Regions from separate parts of the Saccharopolyspora phatthalungensis genome, predicted to be linked through region 3. Evidence: riboswitches for the same ligand, from Rfam matches in the RefSeq annotation. Region 3 holds a riboswitch; each other region holds the start of a gene.
What was found. Region 3 has a riboswitch for cobalamin ahead of BJ970_RS03535 (ribonucleoside-diphosphate reductase subunit alpha). Riboswitches for the same ligand answer to the same signal wherever they lie in the genome.
Positions count from the first base shown of each region.

Region 1: it holds a riboswitch for cobalamin, as region 3 does, so the genes downstream of both, metE (5-methyltetrahydropteroyltriglutamate--homocysteine S-methyltransferase) here and BJ970_RS03535 (ribonucleoside-diphosphate reductase subunit alpha) in region 3, are expected to answer to the same signal.
Region 2: it holds a riboswitch for cobalamin, as region 3 does, so the genes downstream of both, cobN (cobaltochelatase subunit CobN) here and BJ970_RS03535 (ribonucleoside-diphosphate reductase subunit alpha) in region 3, are expected to answer to the same signal.

Region 1 covers NZ_JACHIW010000002.1:462,093-465,348, forward strand. Annotated here, with positions in the region: gene metE (5-methyltetrahydropteroyltriglutamate--homocysteine S-methyltransferase) at 1-1,471, opposite strand, end outside; cobalamin riboswitch at 1,604-1,860, opposite strand; gene BJ970_RS29135 (RNA polymerase sigma factor) at 2,170-2,664, shown strand; gene BJ970_RS29140 (methylated-DNA--[protein]-cysteine S-methyltransferase) at 2,664-3,256, shown strand, end outside.
Region 2 covers NZ_JACHIW010000001.1:3,336,603-3,339,858, forward strand. Annotated here, with positions in the region: gene cobN (cobaltochelatase subunit CobN) at 1-1,341, opposite strand, end outside; cobalamin riboswitch at 1,436-1,622, opposite strand; gene cobG (precorrin-3B synthase) at 1,732-2,976, shown strand; gene BJ970_RS15450 (precorrin-8X methylmutase) at 3,009-3,256, shown strand, end outside.
Region 3 covers NZ_JACHIW010000001.1:805,259-808,514, reverse strand. Annotated here, with positions in the region: gene BJ970_RS03535 (ribonucleoside-diphosphate reductase subunit alpha) at 1-1,784, opposite strand, end outside; cobalamin riboswitch at 1,899-2,113, opposite strand; gene BJ970_RS03530 (glycoside hydrolase family 3 protein) at 2,231-3,256, shown strand, end outside.

The DNA of each region.
Region 1 (3,256 bases), on a different contig from region 3:
CGCCGTGGACCAGGACATCGAGCCCGAGTTCTTCCTGGAGGTGGATCACCCGCTCGATCTCCTCGCGCATCCGCTGCCGATAAGTCGCCTGGTCGATGCGGCCGGCGCGCAACGCGGCCCGCGCCTTGCGGACGTCGGTGGTCTGCGGAAACGATCCGATCGTCGTGGTCGGCAACGGCGGCAGGCGCAAGGACTTCTGCTGGGCGGCGCGCCTGTTCTCGTAGTCACTGCGCGTGGTGTACTCCGGCCGCATTGCCTGCAGCCGAGCCCGCACGCGATTGTTGCGCACCCGGTCGGCTTGGGCGCGGTCGGCGACGGCCGCACGGGCCGCGGCCAGTTCCTCGGCCACCGCGTCGCGGCCTGCCTGCAACGCCCGGCCGAGGACGACCACTTCGCGGACCTTCTGCTCGGCGAAGGCCAACCAGGATTTGACCTGCGGATCGAGATTCTCTTCTGCCTCGACGTCATACGGCACGTGCAATAGGGAGCACGACGTGCTAACGGCAACCTCGCTTGCCGAGCCGAGCAGCGTCGCAGCGGTCGCAAGCGCCTTGTCGAGATCGGTGCGCCAAACATTGCGCCCGTCGACCAGCCCGGCTACCAAGGTCTTGTCCTGCAACCCGCGGACCGACGACAAGGAGTCCACTGTCGACGTCCCGGCGACCAGATCGACACCGATGGCCTCGACCGGGCTGGAGGCCAGCACCTGCAACGCCGCACCGAGATCGCCGAAATAGCCCGCGACCAACAGGTTCGGACGCTCGCCCAGAGCACCGAGCCGCTGGTAGGCCTCGCGCAGCGCATCCAGCTCCGGCTGCGAGCGGTCGGCGGCGAACGCGGGTTCGTCCAGTTGCACCCACTCCACGCCGGCTCGGTACAGCTCGCCCAGCAGCTCGGCGTAAGCGTCGAGGAGCCCAGCCAGCTTGTCCAACGGCCGGAACGCCTCCGGAGCTCCGGCGGCGGGCTTGGACAGCAGCAGGAAGGTCAGCGGGCCCACCAGCACCGGGCGGGTGGTCACGCCCGCTTCGGCGGCCTCCCGGTACTGCTCCACCGGGGTCCGGTCGGCCAGCGAGAAGCGCGTGTCCGGACCGATCTCGGGCACCAGGTAGTGGTAGTTGGTGTCGAACCACTTGGTCATCTCCAGCGGCGGCATCGACTCGACGCCGCGCGCCATGGCGAAGTAGGTGTCCAACGGGCCCAACCCGAGCTCGGCGTAGCGCGGCGGGACCGCACCGAAGGTGACCGCGGTGTCCAGCACCTGGTCGTAGAACGAAAAAGTGTTGCCCGGTACCGAGTCCAGGCCCGCATCCCGTAGCGCGCGCCAAGAATCGAGCCGCAGTTCGCGCGCGACCGCGCGCAGTTCCGCTTCGCCGGTGCGGGACGACCAGTAGCTCTCCAATGCGCGCTTCAATTCCCGGTTGGGGCCGATCCGGGGGTAGCCGAGTACGGTCGATCCGATCTTGCTGGTCAAGGCCCTCTCCTCGCGAGCTCGACGACAAATGCCCCGAGGTCAGGGAAAGAGCAGGCGAACCGGCAGGCGCCGCGCGACACGGGCCGGTCGTCCGCCAGGCCCTCCCGCGAGACCTCGGACCGCGCGCACCACTCGGTGCGCGCACCGGTGGCAGGTCTTCGGACTCGCGGGCAGGTCCCGGCCGTTGCCGGGGTTCCTACTGGCCGTCGCTTCCCAGGCACGCGTGCCCAGTGCTGCGCCCGGTCTGCTCAGACCGGGGACGGCGGTCGTTCCCACTCACCGCTGCGGGGCAGTCCCGGACTCGCACCGGGTTCCCTCTTGCCTCGCCCACCCGCGGATGCGACTTCAGTCGCGCTTGGGGCGGACGAACCACCAGCACAACGGAGGCTACCGACTGCAAGGCCGTTGGCAAGAGGCCGACGCACCTGGACGGTGTCCGCGCATCCGGTGACTTCCGCGCTGAACACCCCTTTCCCACCCGTGCCCGCACCACGGATGAGAGGCTCGTCACTCAGTGTCGTGCGGACGTGACCGGGCTGGCACTCCGTTCCCCGCTGCACGGACCTTGAACGCAGCGGAACCGCTGGCGGCGGGGTCGGGCGTGTGCGGCCAGCGGAACGAACCAGGTCGGGTGACGATCACGTCAACGGTGCTGGATCCGCATCTCACGTTCCGCGGGGCCCGGCCGTCTACGGGGAGTGAAAGTGAGACCGTTCGAGCAGATCGTCGACGAGTACGGCCCGATGGTGCTGCGAGTGTGCCGAGCCGTGCTCGGACCAGCCGACGCCGAAGACGCCTGGTCGGAGACCTTCCTGGCCGCGCTGCGCGCCTACCCGGAGCTCGCCGAGGACGCCAACGTGGAGGCGTGGCTGGTCACGATCGCGCACCGCAAGGCGGTCGACGTCACCCGGGCAACGGCGCGTCGACCCGTGGTCGTGGCGCGCCTGCCCGAGCGGCCCAGCACCGCCGGCCGTCCGGAGGACTGGGACGGCGACCTGTGGGCAGCGTTGAGCGCGCTGCCGACCAAACAACGCATGGCCGTGGCCTACCACTACCTGGCGGGGCTGCCCTACGCCGAAATCGCCGAGATCATCGGCGGCAGTACGGATGCGGCCCGCCGCGCCGCGGCCGACGGCATCAAAACCCTGCGCGCGACGTATCGACGCGCCACGAGCGTAGGAGGGGAAGCGTGATGATGGCGATCCACGAATCCGACGACAGGCACCTGTTCGATGCGCTCCCGGCGATCGACTTCGACGTCAGCAAGCGACTGCACTTCGAGCTGGTGCACGCGGCCCGGCGGGAGGGGCTGCTGGACGTCTCCTACCGCACGATCGACACCCCGGTGGGCGAGCTGCTGCTGGCCGCGACCGAGCTCGGCCTGGTGCGGGTCGCGTACACCAGGCAGGGGCATGACCGGGTCCTGGAGTCGCTGGCCAAGTTGATCAGCCCCCGCATCCTGCGGGCAACCGACCGACTGGACGAGGTCGCCCGCCAGATCGAGCAGTACTTCACCAAGCGGCGGCGCGCCTTCGACCTGCCGCTGGACTGGCGCCTCTCCCGCGGGTTCCGGCTGAACGTGCTGTCCCACCTGCCCGACATCGCCTACGGCAACACGGCCAGCTATGCCGATGTCGCGGCGGCTGCGGGCAGCCCCCGAGCGGTGCGCGCAGTGGGTTCCGCGTGCGCGACCAACCCGCTGCCGGTGGTGGTGCCATGCCACCGCGTCGTGCGTTCGGACGGAACGGCGGGCGGATACGTCGGCGGGCTGGAGGCCAAGACGAC
Region 2 (3,256 bases), 2.5 Mb from region 3:
CAGCTCTCCTGGCGGCGGGCCCCAGTGCTGCTCGATCTCGGCGCGCAGGTCCTCGGGCAGCGTCGAGAACCAGCTCGCGTAGCGGGTAGCGGGGATGCGGATCGGGTTGCCGCTGAGCTGTTCCTCGGACAGCCAGTCGCGGTCCTGACCACCGGCGGCGATCAGCGCGTGGATCAGGGCGTCGCCGTCCTGGGCCGCGACGCCGGGCAGTGCGTCGGGGCCGTCTGCTGGGCCGATGTCGTAGCCGTGCTCCCGCAGCGCTCGCAGCAGGCGGACCGCGCTGACGGGGGTGTCCAGACCGACCGCGTTGCCGATCCGGGAGTGCTTGGTCGGGTAGGCCGACAGCATCAGCGCCAGGCGCTTGTCCTGCGGTGGGACGTGCCGCAGCGTGGCGTGCCGGACCGCGATTCCGGCGACCCTGGCGGCCCGTTCCGGGTCGGCCACGTAGACGGGCAGCCCCTGAGAGTCGTTTTCCTTGAAGGAGAACGGCACGGTGATCAGCCGGCCGTCGAACTCGGGCACCGCGACCTGGGTGGCCATGTCCAGCGGCGACAGGCCCTCGTCGTTTTCCTCCCAGGCGGCGCGGGTGCTGGTCAGGCACAGCCCCTGCAGGATCGGGATGTCGAGTTCGGCGAGCGCGCCGACGTCCCACGCCTCGTCGTCACCGCCGGCCGAAGCGGTGGCGGGCTTGGTGCCTCCCGCGGCGAGCACGGTGACGATCAGCGCGTCGGCGCGGCCCAGCTGCTCAAGCAGTTGGGGGTCGGGTGTCCGCAGGGACGCGCAGAACAGCGGCAGCGCTTGGCCCCCGGCGTCCTCGATCGCCTCGCACAGCGCGTGCGCGAACGCGGTGTTGCCAGCCATGTGGTGCGCGCGGTAGTAGAGCACCGCAACGGTCGGCCCTTCGTTGCGCCGGGGCGTCCGTTCCAGTGCGCCCCAGGTCGGGGTCTCTACCGGCGGCTCGAAGCCGTGTCCGGTGAGCAGAATCGTGTCGGACAGGAAGTGGTGCAGCTCCGCCAAGTTGTCCGGGCCGCCGTGGGCGAGGTAACGGTGCGCTTCGGCGCACACGCCGCCCGGCACGGTCGAACATTCCATCAGTTCGGCGTCCGGGGCCTGTTCACCACCGAGCACGACCACCGGGCGCGGGCCCGCGAGCAGTGCGTCCAGGCCCTCCTCCCAGGCTCGGAGGCCACCGAGCAGCCGGACGACGACGAGGTCCACGCCCTCCAGCAGCGGGGGCAGGTCGTCCGCGCCCAACCGTGCCGGGTTGCCGAGCCGGTACTCGGCGTCGGCGGCCCTCGCGCTGAGCAGATCTGTGTCCGAAGTGGACAGAAGTAGGATCATGCGGGTCGCTCCTCGGCGTGGCGAGCTGCGTGGCTGGGCCTGGGCGCGCGTGCGCGGCGCATGACGGCACCTCTCTCGGGGTCCTCGCCCCGGTTCGTAGGTCGCGGCGACCGGAGTCTCCTGGCTCCCGGATCGATGCTCGCCCCGTCTTCCCATCCGGTCCGGATGGTGACCTCATGGAGTCCGCTCCCCGGTGACAGTGGCGGGACCGCGCCGGATTCGCACCGGCTTCCTCCGCTTGTCGCCGCTGAATGCTGCGACCACTCTCCGCAACGAAGTGATCTTTCGTCAAGTTCGCCAGGCATGATACGTGTCGCACCGCGCCAGACCTTCGCGCCAGGTCGCGCTTGGTTTGCGTCCGCAATTACCGGGGCCCGTAGTATCGGCCGGGTGTCACACAGAGCCAGACCGGAGCGGGATGCGTGTCCCGGCGCGCTGCGGGTGCACAAGGCAGCCGATGGGGGGCTGGCACGGATCCGTGTTCCGGGGGGCGTGCTCACGCCGAGCCAGGTGCGGGCGCTGGCGGAGGTCGCGGCCCTCGGCGACGGCGGTGTGGAGCTCACCTCGCGGGCGAATGTGCAGGTGCGCGGCCTACCGGCGGGAGCGGAGCGGGAGCTCGCCGCGCGGCTTCGGGCCGCCGGGCTGTTGCCGTCGGCAACGCACGAGCGGGTCCGCAACATCATCGGCTCTCCGTCTGCGGACGGCGGCGAGCTGATGGACGTGCGAGCGGTGGCGGGAAAACTCGATACAGCGCTGTGTGAGACACCGTCACTGGCCGTGCTACCCGGACGTTTTCTTTTCGCCGTCGATGACGGCCGGGCAGACGTGATCTCGCTCGGTGCCGATGTCGGACTGCTCGCCTTGCGCACCGACAGCGTGGCGCTGGTGCTCGCGGGCGTGGATTCCGGGGTGCGATCGACCCCGAGCCGGGCGGCCGCAGTCGCGATCGCCGCGGCGGAGGCGTTCCTGGCGGAAAAGACCGCGCAGGGTTGCTCGGCGTGGCGGCTGGCCGAGCTCGACGACGGAGTGCGACGGGTCACCGATCGGCTGGCCGCGACATTGGGCGTCGTCCCGGCGCAGCCGCTCCCGGTGCCGTCGGCGCAGTTGGCCACGCATGCGCAGGTCGGCCAGACGCGCCGCCTCGACGGGACGGTCGCGGTGGTGGCCGGGGCACCACTGGGCCGCCTGTCGCGAGACCAGATGGATATCATCGGCGCAGCGTCCGACACCGCGGGCGAACTTCGCCTGACGCCTTGGCGGACCGTCGTCCTGCCCGGTTTGCGGCCGGACGAAGCCGGTCGGTGGATGTCGGACCTGGGCGCGCGAGGGCTGCTCGTAGATCCGTTCTCGGACGGTGTCGGGGTGACCGCGTGCACTGGTCGTCCCGGGTGCGCGAAAGCACGGGCCGATGTCCGCGAGGACGCCCGGCGCACGCTGCGAGCCCCGTCCGGCGGTGCGCTGCCGGTGCATTGGTCGGGTTGCGAGCGGCGCTGCGGCCGACCGCAGGGGCGCGTTGTGGAAGTACTCGCCACCGATGCCGGCTATGAGGTCGGTCTCGACGATGAGGCATGGATGTCGGAAGCCGATGCCGACCAGGTGTCCGCCGCGCTCGACGCGGCACGGAGGAATGTGTGAACGAGAACAACGGGCCGTCCCGCTACCGCGGGGTGCCCGAATACATCCGGGAAGGAGCGGAGATCTATCGCCGCTCCTTCGCCACGATCCGTGCGGAAACCGACCTGGCCGGCCTGCCGCCGGAGGTGGCCGGCGTAGCGGTACGCATGATCCACGCCTGCGGCATGGTCGACCTGGTCGATGATCTCGCGTACTCGCGGGACGTGGTGATCAACGCGCGAGCCGCGCTCCGCGACGGAGCGCCGGTGCTGTGCGACGCCGCGATGGTCGCCGCCGGCGT
Region 3 (3,256 bases):
CAGTCCATAGTGGACGTTCGGTCCAGGTCGACGTCACCATCGCGGGCGTCGGCGAGCAGCTCCAGCGAATCGATGGGCAGGATTCCCCGGCTCCACAGCGACCCGTCGAAGGACTCGTACCGGCCTCGCTCGGCCGCCAGCCGGCTGGACGCGGCGATGGCGTGGTAGCTGATCTGCTCCATGCTGCGGTCGGCGAACTCGACCGCGGCCGGCGAAGACGCCGGGATGCGCTGGGCGAACAGCGCATCCGCAAAGCCCATCAGTCCGAGCCCGATCGGCCGGTGCCGCAGGTTGGAGCGACGTGCCTCGGGAATCGTGTAAAAGTTGATGTCGATCACATTGTCGAGCATCCGCACGGCGGTACGCGTGGTGCGCTCCAGCCGCTCGGTGTCGATGCCCTCGGCGGTGACATGCCGCGCCAGGTTGATCGACCCGAGGTTGCACACGGCGACCTCGTCGGCGCTGGTGTTCAGCGTGATCTCGGTGCACAGGTTGGAGGAGTGCACGACCCCGCTGTGCTGCTGCGGCGAGCGCAGGTTGCACGGGTCCTTGAAGGTGATCCACGGGTGACCGGTCTCGAACAGCATGGTCAGCATCCGCCGCCACAGCTCCACCGCGCGCACCCGCCGGAACACCCGGACCTCGCCTCGGTCGGCGGCCTGCTCGTAGGCGCGGTAGCGGTCGGCGAACGCTTGGCCGTACAGGTCATGCAGGTCGGGGGTCTCGTCCGGAGAGAACAGCGTCCACTGCTCGTCGGCCTCGACGCGGCGCAGGAACTCGTCGGGCACCCAGTTCGCGGTGTTCATGTCGTGGGTGCGGCGGCGCTCGTCCCCGGTGTTCTTGCGCAGGTCAAGGAACTCCTCGACATCGATATGCCAGGTCTCCAGATACGCGCACACCGCTCCCTTGCGCCGACCGCCCTGGTTCACCGCCACCGCGGTGTCATTGGCGATCTTCAAAAACGGCACCACGCCCTGGGACTTGCCGTTGGTGCCGTTGATGTGCGCGCCGATACCGCGCACCGGTGTCCAGTCGTTGCCCAGCCCACCGGCGTACTTCGACAGCAGCGCGTTGTTGCTGATCGAGTGGAAGATCCCGGACAAATTGTCGTCCACAGTGGTCAGAAAGCAGGACGACAACTGCGGCCGGGTCGTACCGGAATTGAACAGGGTCGGCGTCGAGCACATGAAGTCAAACGACGACAACAGGTGGTAAAACTCGATCGCCCTGGCCTCGCGGTCGTCTTCACGCAGCGCCAGCCCCATCGCGACCCGCATGAAAAACGCCTGCGGCAACTCGAACCGGGTGCCGTCGTGGTGCAGGAAGTAGCGGTCGTACAGGGTCTGCAGGCCGAGGAAACCGAAGGTCAGGTCGCGTTCGGGCACCAGCGCGCGGCCCAGTCGGGCAACGTCGAAGGTGCCCAGCTCCGGGTCGAGCCGGGCCAGTTCGATGCCGCGGCGCACGTAGTCGGCGAAATACTCCGGGTAGCGGTCGCGCATTTCCTCTTGGTCGGCCTCCTGCGGTTCGCCCAGGAAGCTCAGTGCTTCGCGGCGCATCCGGTCCAGCAAGAGCCGGGCGGTGACCTGCGAATAGTTCGGTTCGGTCTCGATCAGGGTGCGCGCCGCCATGATCTGGGCCAGCGACAGCTCGTCGTCGCTGATACCGGCGTAGCCGGTGCGACGTACCTCGTCGAGCACGGCTTCCGCCGAAACGCCGGGCAGCCCGGCGCAGGCCTGGTGGACCACAGTGGACACACGGGTCCAGTCGTTGAGTGTCGCCGTCACGGGCTCTCTCCCTCGCGAGCTCGGCGGACCACGACGGCGCACGAGGAGACCACGGCGGCACGAAACCGCTGGTCGTCCGCGTGGACCCGCCCTCGAGGTCCCGGACAGCACGCTTTCTCGCGTGCACCGGCGGCAGGTCTTCGGACTCACGGGCGGCCTACTGGTCGTGGCTTCCCGGGCTTCTTGCCCAGTGCCTTAACCCGCTACCGTTCGGCAGCCGGGTCACGACGGTCGTTCCCGTTCACCGCTGCGGGGCAGTCCCGGATTCGCACCGGGTTCCCTCTTGCCTCACCGGACGCTTCCGGTGAACCACCAGCGAGCGACACACTACATGTTGGGTTTGGATGTGACGTGCATGGGCAGATAACGGCGTGTCGCGGTCTTGGTCGACAGCGCGGGCGAGGTAGCAGAGACTGGGCGGCCGGAGCCGGGCGAAAGGGGTACCAGTGGACGAGGCGAAGCTGCGGTCGTTGGTCTCGCGGCTGACTGTGGCGGATAAGGCAAGGTTGCTCACGGGGGCGGACTTATGGACCCTGCACCCGATGCCCCAGATCGGACTGCGGTCGCTGGTGCTCTCCGACGGGCCGAATGGGGTGCGCGGCACGGCCTGGGACGAGCGCGACCCGTCGCTGTTGTTGCCGGTGGCGTCCGCGCTGGCCGCGACGTGGGACCGGGCGTCGGCACGCATCATGGGAGAGCTGTTCGGCGACGAGGCGCGCCGCCGGGGCGTGCACGTGGTGCTGGCACCGACGGTCAACGTGCACCGAAGTCCCTTTGGCGGACGGCATTTCGAGAACTTGTCGGAGGATCCGCTGCTGATCGCCGAGATCGGGGCCGAGATCGTCGCGGGTATTCAGTCGCGCGGGGTGGCCGCGACCCCGAAGCACTACGTAGCCAACGACAGCGAAACCGAGCGGCTCAGTTACGACGCCGTGATCGACGATCAGACGTTGCGAGAGGTCTACCTCAAACCGTTCGAGCGGGTCATCGCGAAGGCTTCGCCGTGGGCGCTGATGGCCGCCTACAACTCGGTGAACGGCCACACGATGACCGAGAATTCCGTGCTGGTCAACGACATCCTCAAGGGTGAGTGGGCGTGGGACGGCATGCTCGTGTCGGACTGGTTCGCCACCCGATCGGTCGAGGCGGCGGCCCTCGGCGGCCTCGACCTGGCCATGCCCGGCCCGAAAAGCCCGTGGAGCGACGGGAAACTCGCGACGGCCGTGGAGCAGGGCAAGGTTTCCGAGAGGGTCCTCGACGACAAGGTGCTGCGGGTGTTGCGGCTGGCGGCACGCGTCGGCGCCTTCGCGGACTCGAAACCCGGAGACGGCCCGTCGGAGCAGGCCAGGCCGGTCATCCGGGTGCTGGCGGCGCGGGGATTCGTGCTGCTTCGCAACGAAGTGGTGGGCGACGCGCCGCTGCTGCCGATCGACCCGAAGGTTGCCAAGGTCGCCGTGATCGGCGAGAACGCC